Regions from separate parts of the Aquabacterium sp. A08 genome, predicted to be linked through region 3. Evidence: predicted binding sites of a transcription regulator. Region 3 holds the regulator's gene; each other region holds the start of a gene.

The links. Region 3 encodes FNR, which switches genes on or off when oxygen is low (the NO sensors DNR and NnrR bind a similar motif). Its sites were predicted from a motif close to TTGATNNNNATCAA; they were not measured.
Region 1: the regulator FNR is predicted to act here: its motif matches at 1,997-2,010, upstream of HA630_RS03640 (DUF3149 domain-containing protein).
Region 2: the regulator FNR is predicted to act here: its motif matches at 1,191-1,204, upstream of HA630_RS17330 (DUF2189 domain-containing protein).

What each region holds. Positions count from the first base shown of each region.
Region 1 is NZ_JAAQQT010000522.1:16,855-20,121, reverse strand. It holds gene tatB (Sec-independent protein translocase protein TatB) at 1-8, shown strand, start outside; gene tatC (twin-arginine translocase subunit TatC) at 18-800, shown strand; gene HA630_RS03645 (trypsin-like peptidase domain-containing protein) at 819-1,967, opposite strand; gene HA630_RS03640 (DUF3149 domain-containing protein) at 2,076-2,228, shown strand; gene HA630_RS03635 (Nif3-like dinuclear metal center hexameric protein) at 2,304-3,107, shown strand; gene pdxA (4-hydroxythreonine-4-phosphate dehydrogenase PdxA) at 3,104-3,267, shown strand, end outside.
Region 2 is NZ_JAAQQT010000682.1:5,239-8,505, forward strand. It holds gene HA630_RS17325 (Na/Pi cotransporter family protein) at 1-273, opposite strand, end outside; gene HA630_RS17330 (DUF2189 domain-containing protein) at 350-1,159, opposite strand; gene HA630_RS17335 (2OG-Fe dioxygenase family protein) at 1,286-2,026, shown strand; gene HA630_RS17340 (Bug family tripartite tricarboxylate transporter substrate binding protein) at 2,042-3,031, opposite strand; gene HA630_RS17345 (VWA domain-containing protein) at 3,055-3,267, opposite strand, start outside.
Region 3 is NZ_JAAQQT010000688.1:28,628-31,894, forward strand. It holds gene ccoG (cytochrome c oxidase accessory protein CcoG) at 1-758, shown strand, start outside; gene HA630_RS18595 (nitrogen fixation protein FixH) at 786-1,088, shown strand; gene HA630_RS18600 (hypothetical protein) at 1,101-1,421, shown strand; gene fnr (fumarate/nitrate reduction transcriptional regulator Fnr) at 1,422-2,138, opposite strand; gene hemN (oxygen-independent coproporphyrinogen III oxidase) at 2,277-3,267, shown strand, end outside.

The DNA of each region.
Region 1 (3,267 bases), on a different contig from region 3:
CGATGTAAACCCGAGCCATGTCCGACACCCCCGACAAGGCCGATGAACTGGCCGGCACCGAACAGCCTTTTGTCCAGCACCTGATCGAGCTGCGCGACCGCCTGCTCTACATCGTCGCCGGCATCGGCGTGTGCATGCTGCTGTTGGCCTTCTGGCCCGGCCCCAGCGGCCTGATCGACCTGATCGCGGTGCCCATCCGGGCCCACATGCCGCCCGACGTGAAGCTGATCGCGGTGGGCGTGTTCACGCCCTTCTTTGTGCCGCTCAAGGTCTTGATGATGGCCGGCCTGCTGCTGGCCTTGCCCTGGGTCATGTACCAGATCTGGGCCTTTGTGGCCCCCGGTCTGTACACCCACGAAAAGCATTTCGCGCTGCCGCTCATCATTTTTGGCAGCATCCTGGCTTACGTCGGGATCGCCTTCGTGCAGTTTTTCGTGCTGGACAAGATGTTCGGCTTCATCCAGGGCTTCACCCCCGAAAGCGTCAACGCCACGCCCGACATCGCTTCCTACGTCGAGGCCATCCTGTCGCTGTACCTCGCTTTTGGTCTCGCCTTCCAGGTGCCCATCGTGGTGATGCTGCTGGTGCGCTTTGGCATGGTTACGCCCGAGCAGCTCAAGGGCTTTCGTGGCTACTTCGTGGTGGTGGCCTTCATCATCGCGGCCGTCGTCACCCCGCCCGACGTGATTTCCCAACTGGCCCTGGCCATTCCCATGTGCCTGTTGTACGAACTGGGCATTGTGGGGTCGCGCTGGTTCGCCAAGGCCAGCCGCGCGCCCGAGGCCGACCCGGCCGAGTGAGCCGGGCACCGTCCCGGCTCAGCGCTCTCGCGGCGGCGGGTTGCGCCGGCTGGGGGTGACTTTCAGCACCTGGCGCCCTTCGCGCCGTTCCAGTTCGATGTCGGCCGGGCTGCCCGGGGGCAGGGCGGCCACCGCGCTCAACAGGCCGGGCACGTCCTTCACCGGGGTGCCGGCCACCCGCACCACCACATCGCCCGGGCGCAGGCCGGCGGCCGCCGCCGGGCCGTTCTGCAGCACCCCGGTGATGATCACCCCCTCGGTCTGCCCCACGCCAAAGTACTGGGCCAGCTCGGGCGTCAGGGCCTGCGGCTCCACCCCGATCCAGCCGCGCGTGACCGAGCCGTCGCGCACGATCGCCTCCAGCACGTCGCGTGCGGTGGAGGTGGGGATGGCGAAGCCGATGCCCATGGAGCCGCCCGAGCGCGAATAGATCGCGGTGTTGATGCCCATCAGGTGGCCGTTGACGTCCACCAGCGCCCCGCCCGAGTTGCCCGGGTTGATGGCCGCGTCGGTCTGGATGAAGTTCTCGAAGGTGTTGATGCCCAGCTGGCTGCGCCCGAGCGCGCTGACGATGCCGCTGGTCACGGTCTGGCCCACGCCAAAGGGGTTACCGATGGCCAGCACCACGTCCCCCACGCGCAGCTGCTCGGAATCGCCCAGCACCACCACCGGCAGTTGCGGCAGTTCGATCTTCAGGATGGCCAGGTCGGTTTCCGGGTCGGTGCCGACCGTGCGGGCGCGGGCGCCGCGGCCGTCACTGAGCTGCACCTGGATCTCGTCCGCCTCCTCGACCACGTGGTTGTTGGTCAGGATGTAGCCCTCGGGGCTGACGATGACGCCGGAACCCAGCCCGGTTTGCGGCTGCGGGCTGGCCTGCTGGTCGCCAAAGAAGAAGCGGAACCACGGGTCTTCGGCGTGCGGGTTGCGCGCCGGTGCCTTGCTGGTGCTGATGCTGACCACCGCCGGCGCGGCGGTCTGGGCGGCGCTGCTGTAGCTGCTGGCCTGCACGGCCGGGCTGCGTTCGGTCTCGCCGGCCTCGAACACCGGCACGATGCGGGTGAGCACCGGCCGCTGATTGAGCCACTGCGGCTTGAGGGTGGCGACGACGAACCATGCCGCCAGCAGCACGGTGATGGATTGGGAAAACAGCAGCCAGTAGCGTTTCATGGGGGCTTAGCCTGTGATGCGTGCAAGGCTTGATGTGGGTCAAGTCGGCCCGGGTGCATCCGGGGTCAAATCCGGGGCGATTCAGACACAAAAAGAGCGGAGTGCACCATGAAAGCGATTGTGGACCTTTTTTCCACCGACTACGGCCTGCTGAGCCTCGCCGTGCTCCTGTTCATCCCTTTCATGGCGTGGTGGTTCTACCGTTTCTTCGCTCGCAAGATGGAAGAGTCCGAGCGCGCCCAGCAGCAGCGCCGGTCTTGAGCCGGGTGGCGCCGGCCGGCGCCCGGCGGTGAGACAATGGCCAGGCCCCTTGCCGACGCCTTGCCGTTCACCGCCATGACCGTACCCCCCCAAGCTTCCCGCCCCGGCGAACCGCCGGCCGGTTGCAGCCGCGACGCGCTGCGCTCCGCCCTGGACACCCTGCTCGAACCCGCACGCTTCAAGGACTACGGCCCCAACGGCCTGCAGGTCGAGGGCCGCGAGCGGGTGCGCCACCTGGTCAGCGGCGTCACCGCCAGCCGCGCCCTGATCGAGGCCGCCATCGCCGACGGGGCCGACGCCATCCTGGTCCACCACGGCCTGTTCTGGCGCGGCCAGAGCGGCTGTGTCACCGGCTGGATGAAGCAGCGCCTGGCGCTGCTGCTGCAGCACGACATCAGCCTGTTCGCCTACCACCTGCCGCTGGACGCCCACCCCACGCTGGGCAACAACGCCCAGCTGGCGCAGCGCCTGGGCCTGGCGCCGCTGCCCGGCGGCTGGGGCCGCTTCGGGGACCAGGACCTCGGCCTGCTCGGCGTGCCGCCGGTGGACACCGCGGCCGCGCTGGCCACCCATGTGCAGGCGGTGCTGGGCCGGCCCGTGACCCTGCTCGACACGGCCCAGCGCCCATTGCGCCGCGTGGCCTGGTGCAGCGGCGGGGCGCAGGGCTATTTCGAGGCGGCCATCGCCGCCGGCGCCGATGCCTTCCTCACCGGTGAGATTTCCGAACCCCAGGCCCATTACGCGCGCGAATGTGGCGTCGCCTACCTGGCCTGTGGCCACCACGCCACCGAGCGCTACGGCGCGCCCGCGGTGGCGGCGGCCGTGGCGCTGTCGCTGGGCCTGAGCCACCGCTTCATCGACGTGGACAACCCCGCATGAGCACGCACCGCCCCCTGGCCCTGACCATGGGCGACCCGGCCGGCATCGGCCCGGAGATCGTCACCCAGGTGTTCCGGCTGCGCCCCGACTGGTCGCGCGACTGCGTGGTGGTGGGCGAGCTGGCCACCTTGCGCCGCGCCGCCGCGGCCACCGGCGGCCT
Region 2 (3,267 bases), on a different contig from region 3:
CAGGCTGGCGGCAAAGCTGAGCGTGCCGGCGTTGACCAGCGCGACCACCAGGGCCGACACCGCGCTGCTGGACTGCACCACCGCCGTCACGCCGGCGCCCAGCAGCAGGCCCCGGAAGCGGTCGCGGGTGGCCAGGCCCAGCCAGCGCGGCAACTTGTCGCGGCCCACGGTCTGCAGTTCCTGGCTGAAATGCTCCAGCCCGTACAGGAACAGCAGCAGCGCGCTGAGCACCAGCACGAAGACCTGGAAATCGCTGAATTGCAGGGTGGCCATGGCCCGCAGCATAGCGCGCGGGCCGGCGGTCTGCCACCGCAGACCCTGGTGGGCGGGAGGCGGTGTGGGCGGTGCCTCAGGCCGGGGTGGGGGCCGGCACGATGCCGCGGTAGGCGTGCCAGGTGGCGTGGCCCAGCACCGGCCCGGCCACAAACAGGCCCAGGAAGCCCGGCAGCATCGCCAGCAGCACGGTGACGGTGATGAGCGCGCCCCACAGCAGCATCACCCCGGGGTTCTGCAGGCAGGCGCGGATGCTGGTCAGCCCGGCCGAGATCGCGTCCACCTGCCGGTCCAGGATCATGGGGATGGCGATGACGCTGGTGACGAAGATCAGCCCGGCAAAAACGGCGCCGACCACGGTGTAGGTGATGAGGAATTCCAGGTTCTGCAGGCTGAACAGCACCTTGAGCAGGTTTTCGGTGGACGGCATGGTGTTGAAGGTGACCGCAAACACCACCAGCGAGGCCCGGCCCCAGAGCATCTCCAGGATCAGCAGCACCCCGGCGAAGATGGCCATGGTGCCCTTGGTGGGGCGCCAGGCCGCCAGCGAGGCGCGCAGCGAGGGCCGGCGGCCGGTTTCGCAGGCGCGGCTGGCGTCGTAAATGCCCAGGCAGAGGAACGGCCCCATCAGCAGAAAACCGGCGCTCAGGGCCAGCACGTAGGCCGGGGCCGCCCGGAACACCCACCACAGCGCGTGGCCCATGAGGAAAAAGCACAGCCCGTAAAACAGGCCCACCTTGGGGCAGCGGGCGAAGTCGCGCCAACCGCGCGCCAGCCAGCGGAAGGGGTCGGCCGGCGACAGGTCGGCCAGGCGCAGGGCAAAGACCGACGCGGACTCGGGGGCCGGCTCGGTGGCGGGGTGGGGATCGGTGGGGGAGGCGTTCATCCGCGCTGGCTCCAGGTGCAAGCCATTGTGCTTGATTTTTGTCAAACGCACGATACCCAAGCCCGGCCCGCCCGGCCACATGGTTTACCCGCCCCGGTATGGTGCGGGTTTACACTGTGCGGCACCATGAGTGCCCATTTTCTGCCCCCCTGCGTCCCCCTGAGCCGTGTGGACGAGACCCTGGCCCAGCAGGGCTTTGCCCTGATGGACGCGCGTTCCGTGTGCGACTGGCTGGCGCTGGAGCCGCAAGGCCTGGCGGCCCTGCAGCCGAGCTGGGACGACCTGCCCAGCGACCAGTACCTGAAAGACGGTGGCCGCTACCGGCGCCGGCGCCACAGCTGCTTTGTGGTGGACGGCGAGCGGGTGGAGCCCGTGCCGCACCGCGCCCACTGGCAGCCGCTGGAGTACAACGCCCTGCACGGCGGCATGGAGCGCTGGTTCGACCCGATGGACCCGGCCACCGTGGCCCTGCCCGCCTGGCAGCGCCTCCTGGTGCAGACGGCGGCGGTGACCTCGGCCCTCAAAGGCGCGCAGCGCTGGTACATCGAGGCGCACCAATTCCGCATCGACACCACCGACGGCATCGGCCGCCCCACGCCCGAGGGCGCGCACCGCGACGGGGTGGAGCTGGTGGCGGTGTTCCTGGTGGGGCGCCACCGCATCAAGGGCGGCGAAAGCCGGGTGTTCGACGCCCACGGCCCCAACGGCCAGCGCTTCACCCTGACCGAACCGTGGTCGCTGCTGCTGCTGGACGACGCCCGCGTCATCCACGAAACCACGCCGATCCAGCCGCAGGACGCCGACGCCATCGGCTGGCGCGACACCCTGGTGCTGACCTGCCGCGCCGGCGGCTTCCAGGGCGACTGACGCCGCCCCGCCGCGTCACTGCGGCTGGAAGCCGCTGTCGCGGATGATTTTGGCCCAGGTCTGGGTGTAAGCGCGTTCGCGCGCCCCCAGTTGCGCGCCGGTCATGTGGCCGACGTTCAGACCCATGGCGGTCAGGCGTTCCTTCACCTCGGGGCGTTGCAGCACCTGGGCCACGGCCTGGCTCAGCCGTTCCAGCGTGGCCACCGGGGTGCCGGCCGGCGCGAAGATGCCGTAGTAAGGCAGGTCCTCGAAGCCGTTCAGGCCCAGCTCGGACAGGGTGGGCACCTCGGGCATCAGCGGCTGGCGCTGGGTGCCCATCACCGCCACCACCCGCAGCTTGCCGGCCTTGTGGTTTTCGATGAAGTCGGGGATGGAGCCGACGCCGGCGGCGATCTGGTTGCCCAGCATGTCGGCCATCATCGGCGCGCTGCCGCGGTAGGGCGCGGCCACCAGGTCCAGCCCGTTGCGCTGGGCCAGCACCTGCACCAGGAACTGCGGCACCGACGCCGGCGCCGGCACGCCCACCGCGCCCCGGCCGCCCTGCTGTTTCACCCAGGCCAGGTATTCCCCGTAGCTTTTGGCTGGGGTGCCGCCCGACACCGCCAGCGCGTTGACGAAGGTGGCGAAGCCGGCCACCGGCACAAAGTCCTTGGCCGGCTCGAAGCCCGGGTTTTTCACGACCTGCGGCAGGATGGAGATGCTGTGGTCGTGCGACAGGAACAGGGTGTGGCCGTCGGGTTTGGCGGCCTTCAGCGCCTGGGCAGCGATCTGCCCGCCCGCGCCGGCCTTGTTTTCGACGATGACTGGGCCGCCCAGCGCGGCTTTCAGCGGTTCGGCCAGGATGCGGGCGATGGCGTCGGTGCCGCCGCCTGCGGGGAAGCCGACCAGCAGCCGGGTGGGGGTCTCGGCGTGGGCGCTGCCCAGGGTCAGGGCGCCGGCCAGGGCCGCGGCCCAGACGAGGGCGGTGCGGCGTGCCGGGCGGGCGGGGTGCGGGGTGTGTGGCATGGGGCCTCCGTGGGGGAAAAACGTCATTTTGGCAGGGCCGGCGCGGCGGGGTCGGCCCCGTCGCGGCGGATGGCGTTGGGAAAGTACAGCGCGGTCAGGCTGCGGCTGTGCACCGGCGAAAACCCGTCGCCGGCGCGCGCCGGCTGGTCGCCGTGGCGGCGCCAGTCGCGCACCCAGTGCAATTGGTCGCAGACCTCCAGCAGGCCGATGGTTTCGCGGTCGCCGATCAGCAGCCC
Region 3 (3,267 bases):
TGTGCCCCTACGCCCGCTTCCAGAGCGCCATGTTCGACAAGGACACGATGATCGTGACCTACGACGAACGGCGCGGCGAGCCGCGCGGCCCGCGCTCCAAAAAGGCCGATCCGGCGGCACTGGGCCTGGGTTCGTGCGTGGACTGCACCTTGTGTGTGCAGGTTTGCCCCACCGGCATCGACATCCGCAAGGGCCTGCAGTACGAATGCATCGGCTGCGGGGCCTGCATCGACGTGTGCGACGACGTGATGGACAAGGTGGGTTACCCGCGCGGCCTCATCAAGTATTCGACACAAAACGGCATGGCCAACGGCTGGACCACCGCCCAGATGGTGCGCCGCGGCCTGCGCCCGCGGGTGTTGGTGTACAGCGGCATCCTCTTGCTCATCAGCGTGGCCGTGGGCGTGAGCCTGTTCTTGCGCACGCCGCTCAAGGTGGACGTGATCCGCGACCGCGGCGCCCTGGCGCGGCTGGTGGACCAGGGCCGCATCGAAAACGTGTACCGCCTGCAGGTGATGAACGCCACCGAGGCGCCCCAGACCTACCGCGTCAGTGTGGACGGCCTGCCTGGCATTGCGCTGGCGTCCGACCCGACCGTGGCCGTGTTGCCGACCGAGGTGCGTTCGCTCGCGGTGCGGGTGCAGGTGCCGCCGGGCGCGGCCGGGTCCGGCTCGCATCCCATCACCTTTGTGGTGGAATCGGCCGACGACGCTGCGCTGCGGGTGACCGAAAAGTCCGTCTTCCTCGTGCCGCGCTGACCCCCATTCCCTTCCCGGAGAACCGCCATGTCCACCTTGAACCCTGCCCTGGTGCCGGCCCAGCGCCCCGCCCAACCCTGGTACCGGGAGCCCTATGTGTGGTTGGTGCTGGGCGGGCCGCTGGCCGTCATCGTCGCCTGCATCGTCACCGTCTACATCGCCGTGACCCATGCCGACCCGGTGCTGGACCGCTCGGCCACCCCGGTGCGCGTCACCCCGGCCGCGGTGGAAACCCTGTCGCCCGAGGCCCGCACCGCGGCCGAACTCAGCGTGATGCCCGCCAACCAGGCGCGCAACCACGCGGTCACCCCCACCCTGCCCAAAGACTGACCGGAGACGCGCATGTGGGCCCAACGCTGGATGTGGATCGCCTGGCCGGCTTTTCTGGTGGCTGGGGTGCTGGAAATGGTGGTGTTTGCGCTGGTGGACCCCAGCGAACTGCATTGGCAGGGGCGGCCGCTGGGCTGGTCGAACCAGGCCATTTACACCGTGTCGTTTTTCTTTTTCTGGGGCGCCACCGTGGCCTCCAGCGCCTTGACCACGCTGCTGGCCATGTCGCCGTTCGAGGTCAACCGCTGCCCCGTGCCGCCCGACCAGCGGCCCGCCGACTGCACCCAGCCAGGGGCCAGGGGCAAAGGTTGCTCGGGCGGGGGCTGCTGTTGATCAGTCGGCCGGCTGGCTGACGATGGCCGCCAGCGCCTGCGTGTCCTTGATGTGGACGTAGCGCTGCTTCACGTCGATGATGCCGTCGTCCATGAACTTGGAGAAGGTGCGGCTCACCGTTTCGAGCTTCATGCCCAGGTAACTGCCGATTTCCTCGCGCGTCATGCGCAGGATCAGTTCGGACTGTGAGAACCCCCGGGCGTGCAGGCGCTGCACCAGGTTCAGCAGGAAGGCGGCCAGCCGCTCCTCTGCCCGCATGCTGCCCAGCAGCAGCATCACCCCGTGGTCGCGCACGATTTCACGGCTCATGATCTTGTGCACGTGGTGCTGCAGCGTGCTGAATTCGCGCGACAGCTGTTCCAGCTTGTCGAAGGGCAGCACGCAGACCTCGGCGTCTTCCAGGGCAATCGCGGCGCAGGAGTGCTTGTCCTGCACGATGCCGTCCATGCCGATGATCTCACCCGTCATCTGGAAGCCGGTGACCTGGTCGCGCCCGTCGGCGGTGGTCACACTCGTCTTGAAGAAGCCCGAGCGCACCGCGTAGAGCGAGGTGAAGGCATCGCCGGCATTGAACAGCGAGGTGCCGCGCTTGACCCGGCGCCGGGTCGAGATCACGTGGTCCAGTTTGCTCATCTCGTCGGCACTCAGGCCAACCGGCAGGCAGAGTTCGCGCAGGTTGCAGCTCGAACACGCGACTTTGATGCTGTGTAAGTCCATAAGTAACCACCGATACGGTGCGCAGGCAGATGCGTCGAATGATAACGCCCATGGGTGACGCTGGCCGTTTTGTTTGACTCACGTCAATGGCGCAGCGGGGGCTTTGCGGCACATTACTCCCAGATTGGAGAAGTACCTGTGAACCATGTCATCGACGAAGGCCTGCTCAAGCGTTTTGACGTGCCCGGGCCGCGCTACACCTCCTACCCGACGGCCGACCGCTTTGTGGAGGCGTTCACAGAAAAAGACTACACCCAGGCGCTGGAGCAGCGCCGCGCCGGTTCCCTGGCGTTGCCCCTGTCGATCTACGTGCACATCCCGTTCTGCGAGTCGGTGTGCTACTACTGCGCTTGCAACAAGGTCATCACCAAACACCACAGCAAGGCGGCCGAGTACCTGCGCTACCTGTCGCGCGAACTGGAGCTGCAGGTGCAGCATTTCGGGCGCGGGCACCACGTCTCGCAAATGCACCTGGGCGGCGGCACGCCCACCTTCCTGAGCGACGCCGAACTGGAGGACCTGGTGGCCATGATCCGCCGCCAGTTCACCCTGGTGCCGGGCGGCGAGTATTCGGTGGAGGTGGACCCGCGCACCGTGACCGAGGCGCGGCTGGAGCACCTGCACCGGCTGGGCTTCAACCGCCTGAGCTTTGGCGTGCAGGACTTTGACCCCACCGTGCAAAAAGCGGTGCACCGGGTGCAGCCGGCCGAGCAGGTGTTTGCGCTGGTGGCGGCGGCGCGCCGCATCGGCTTTGAGTCGGTCAACGTCGACCTGATCTACGGCCTGCCGCAGCAAACGCCCGAATCGTTCCGCCACACGCTGGAACAGGTGCAGGTGCTGCGCCCCGACCGCATCGCGCTCTACGCCTACGCCCACCTGCCGGCCCGCTTCAAGCCGCAGCGCCGCATCATCAGCGCCGAACTGCCCAGCCCGGCCGACAAGCTGGACATGCTGTCGATTTCGCTGGACCTGTTCAGCGCCGGGGGTTATGTGTACGTGGGCATGGACCACTTCGCCCTGCCCAACGACGCCCTGGCCGTGGCCAAGCGCCAGGGCCGGCTGCACCGCAACTTCCAGGGCTACAGCACCCAGCCCGACTGCGACCTGATCGCCCTGGGCGTGTCGGCCA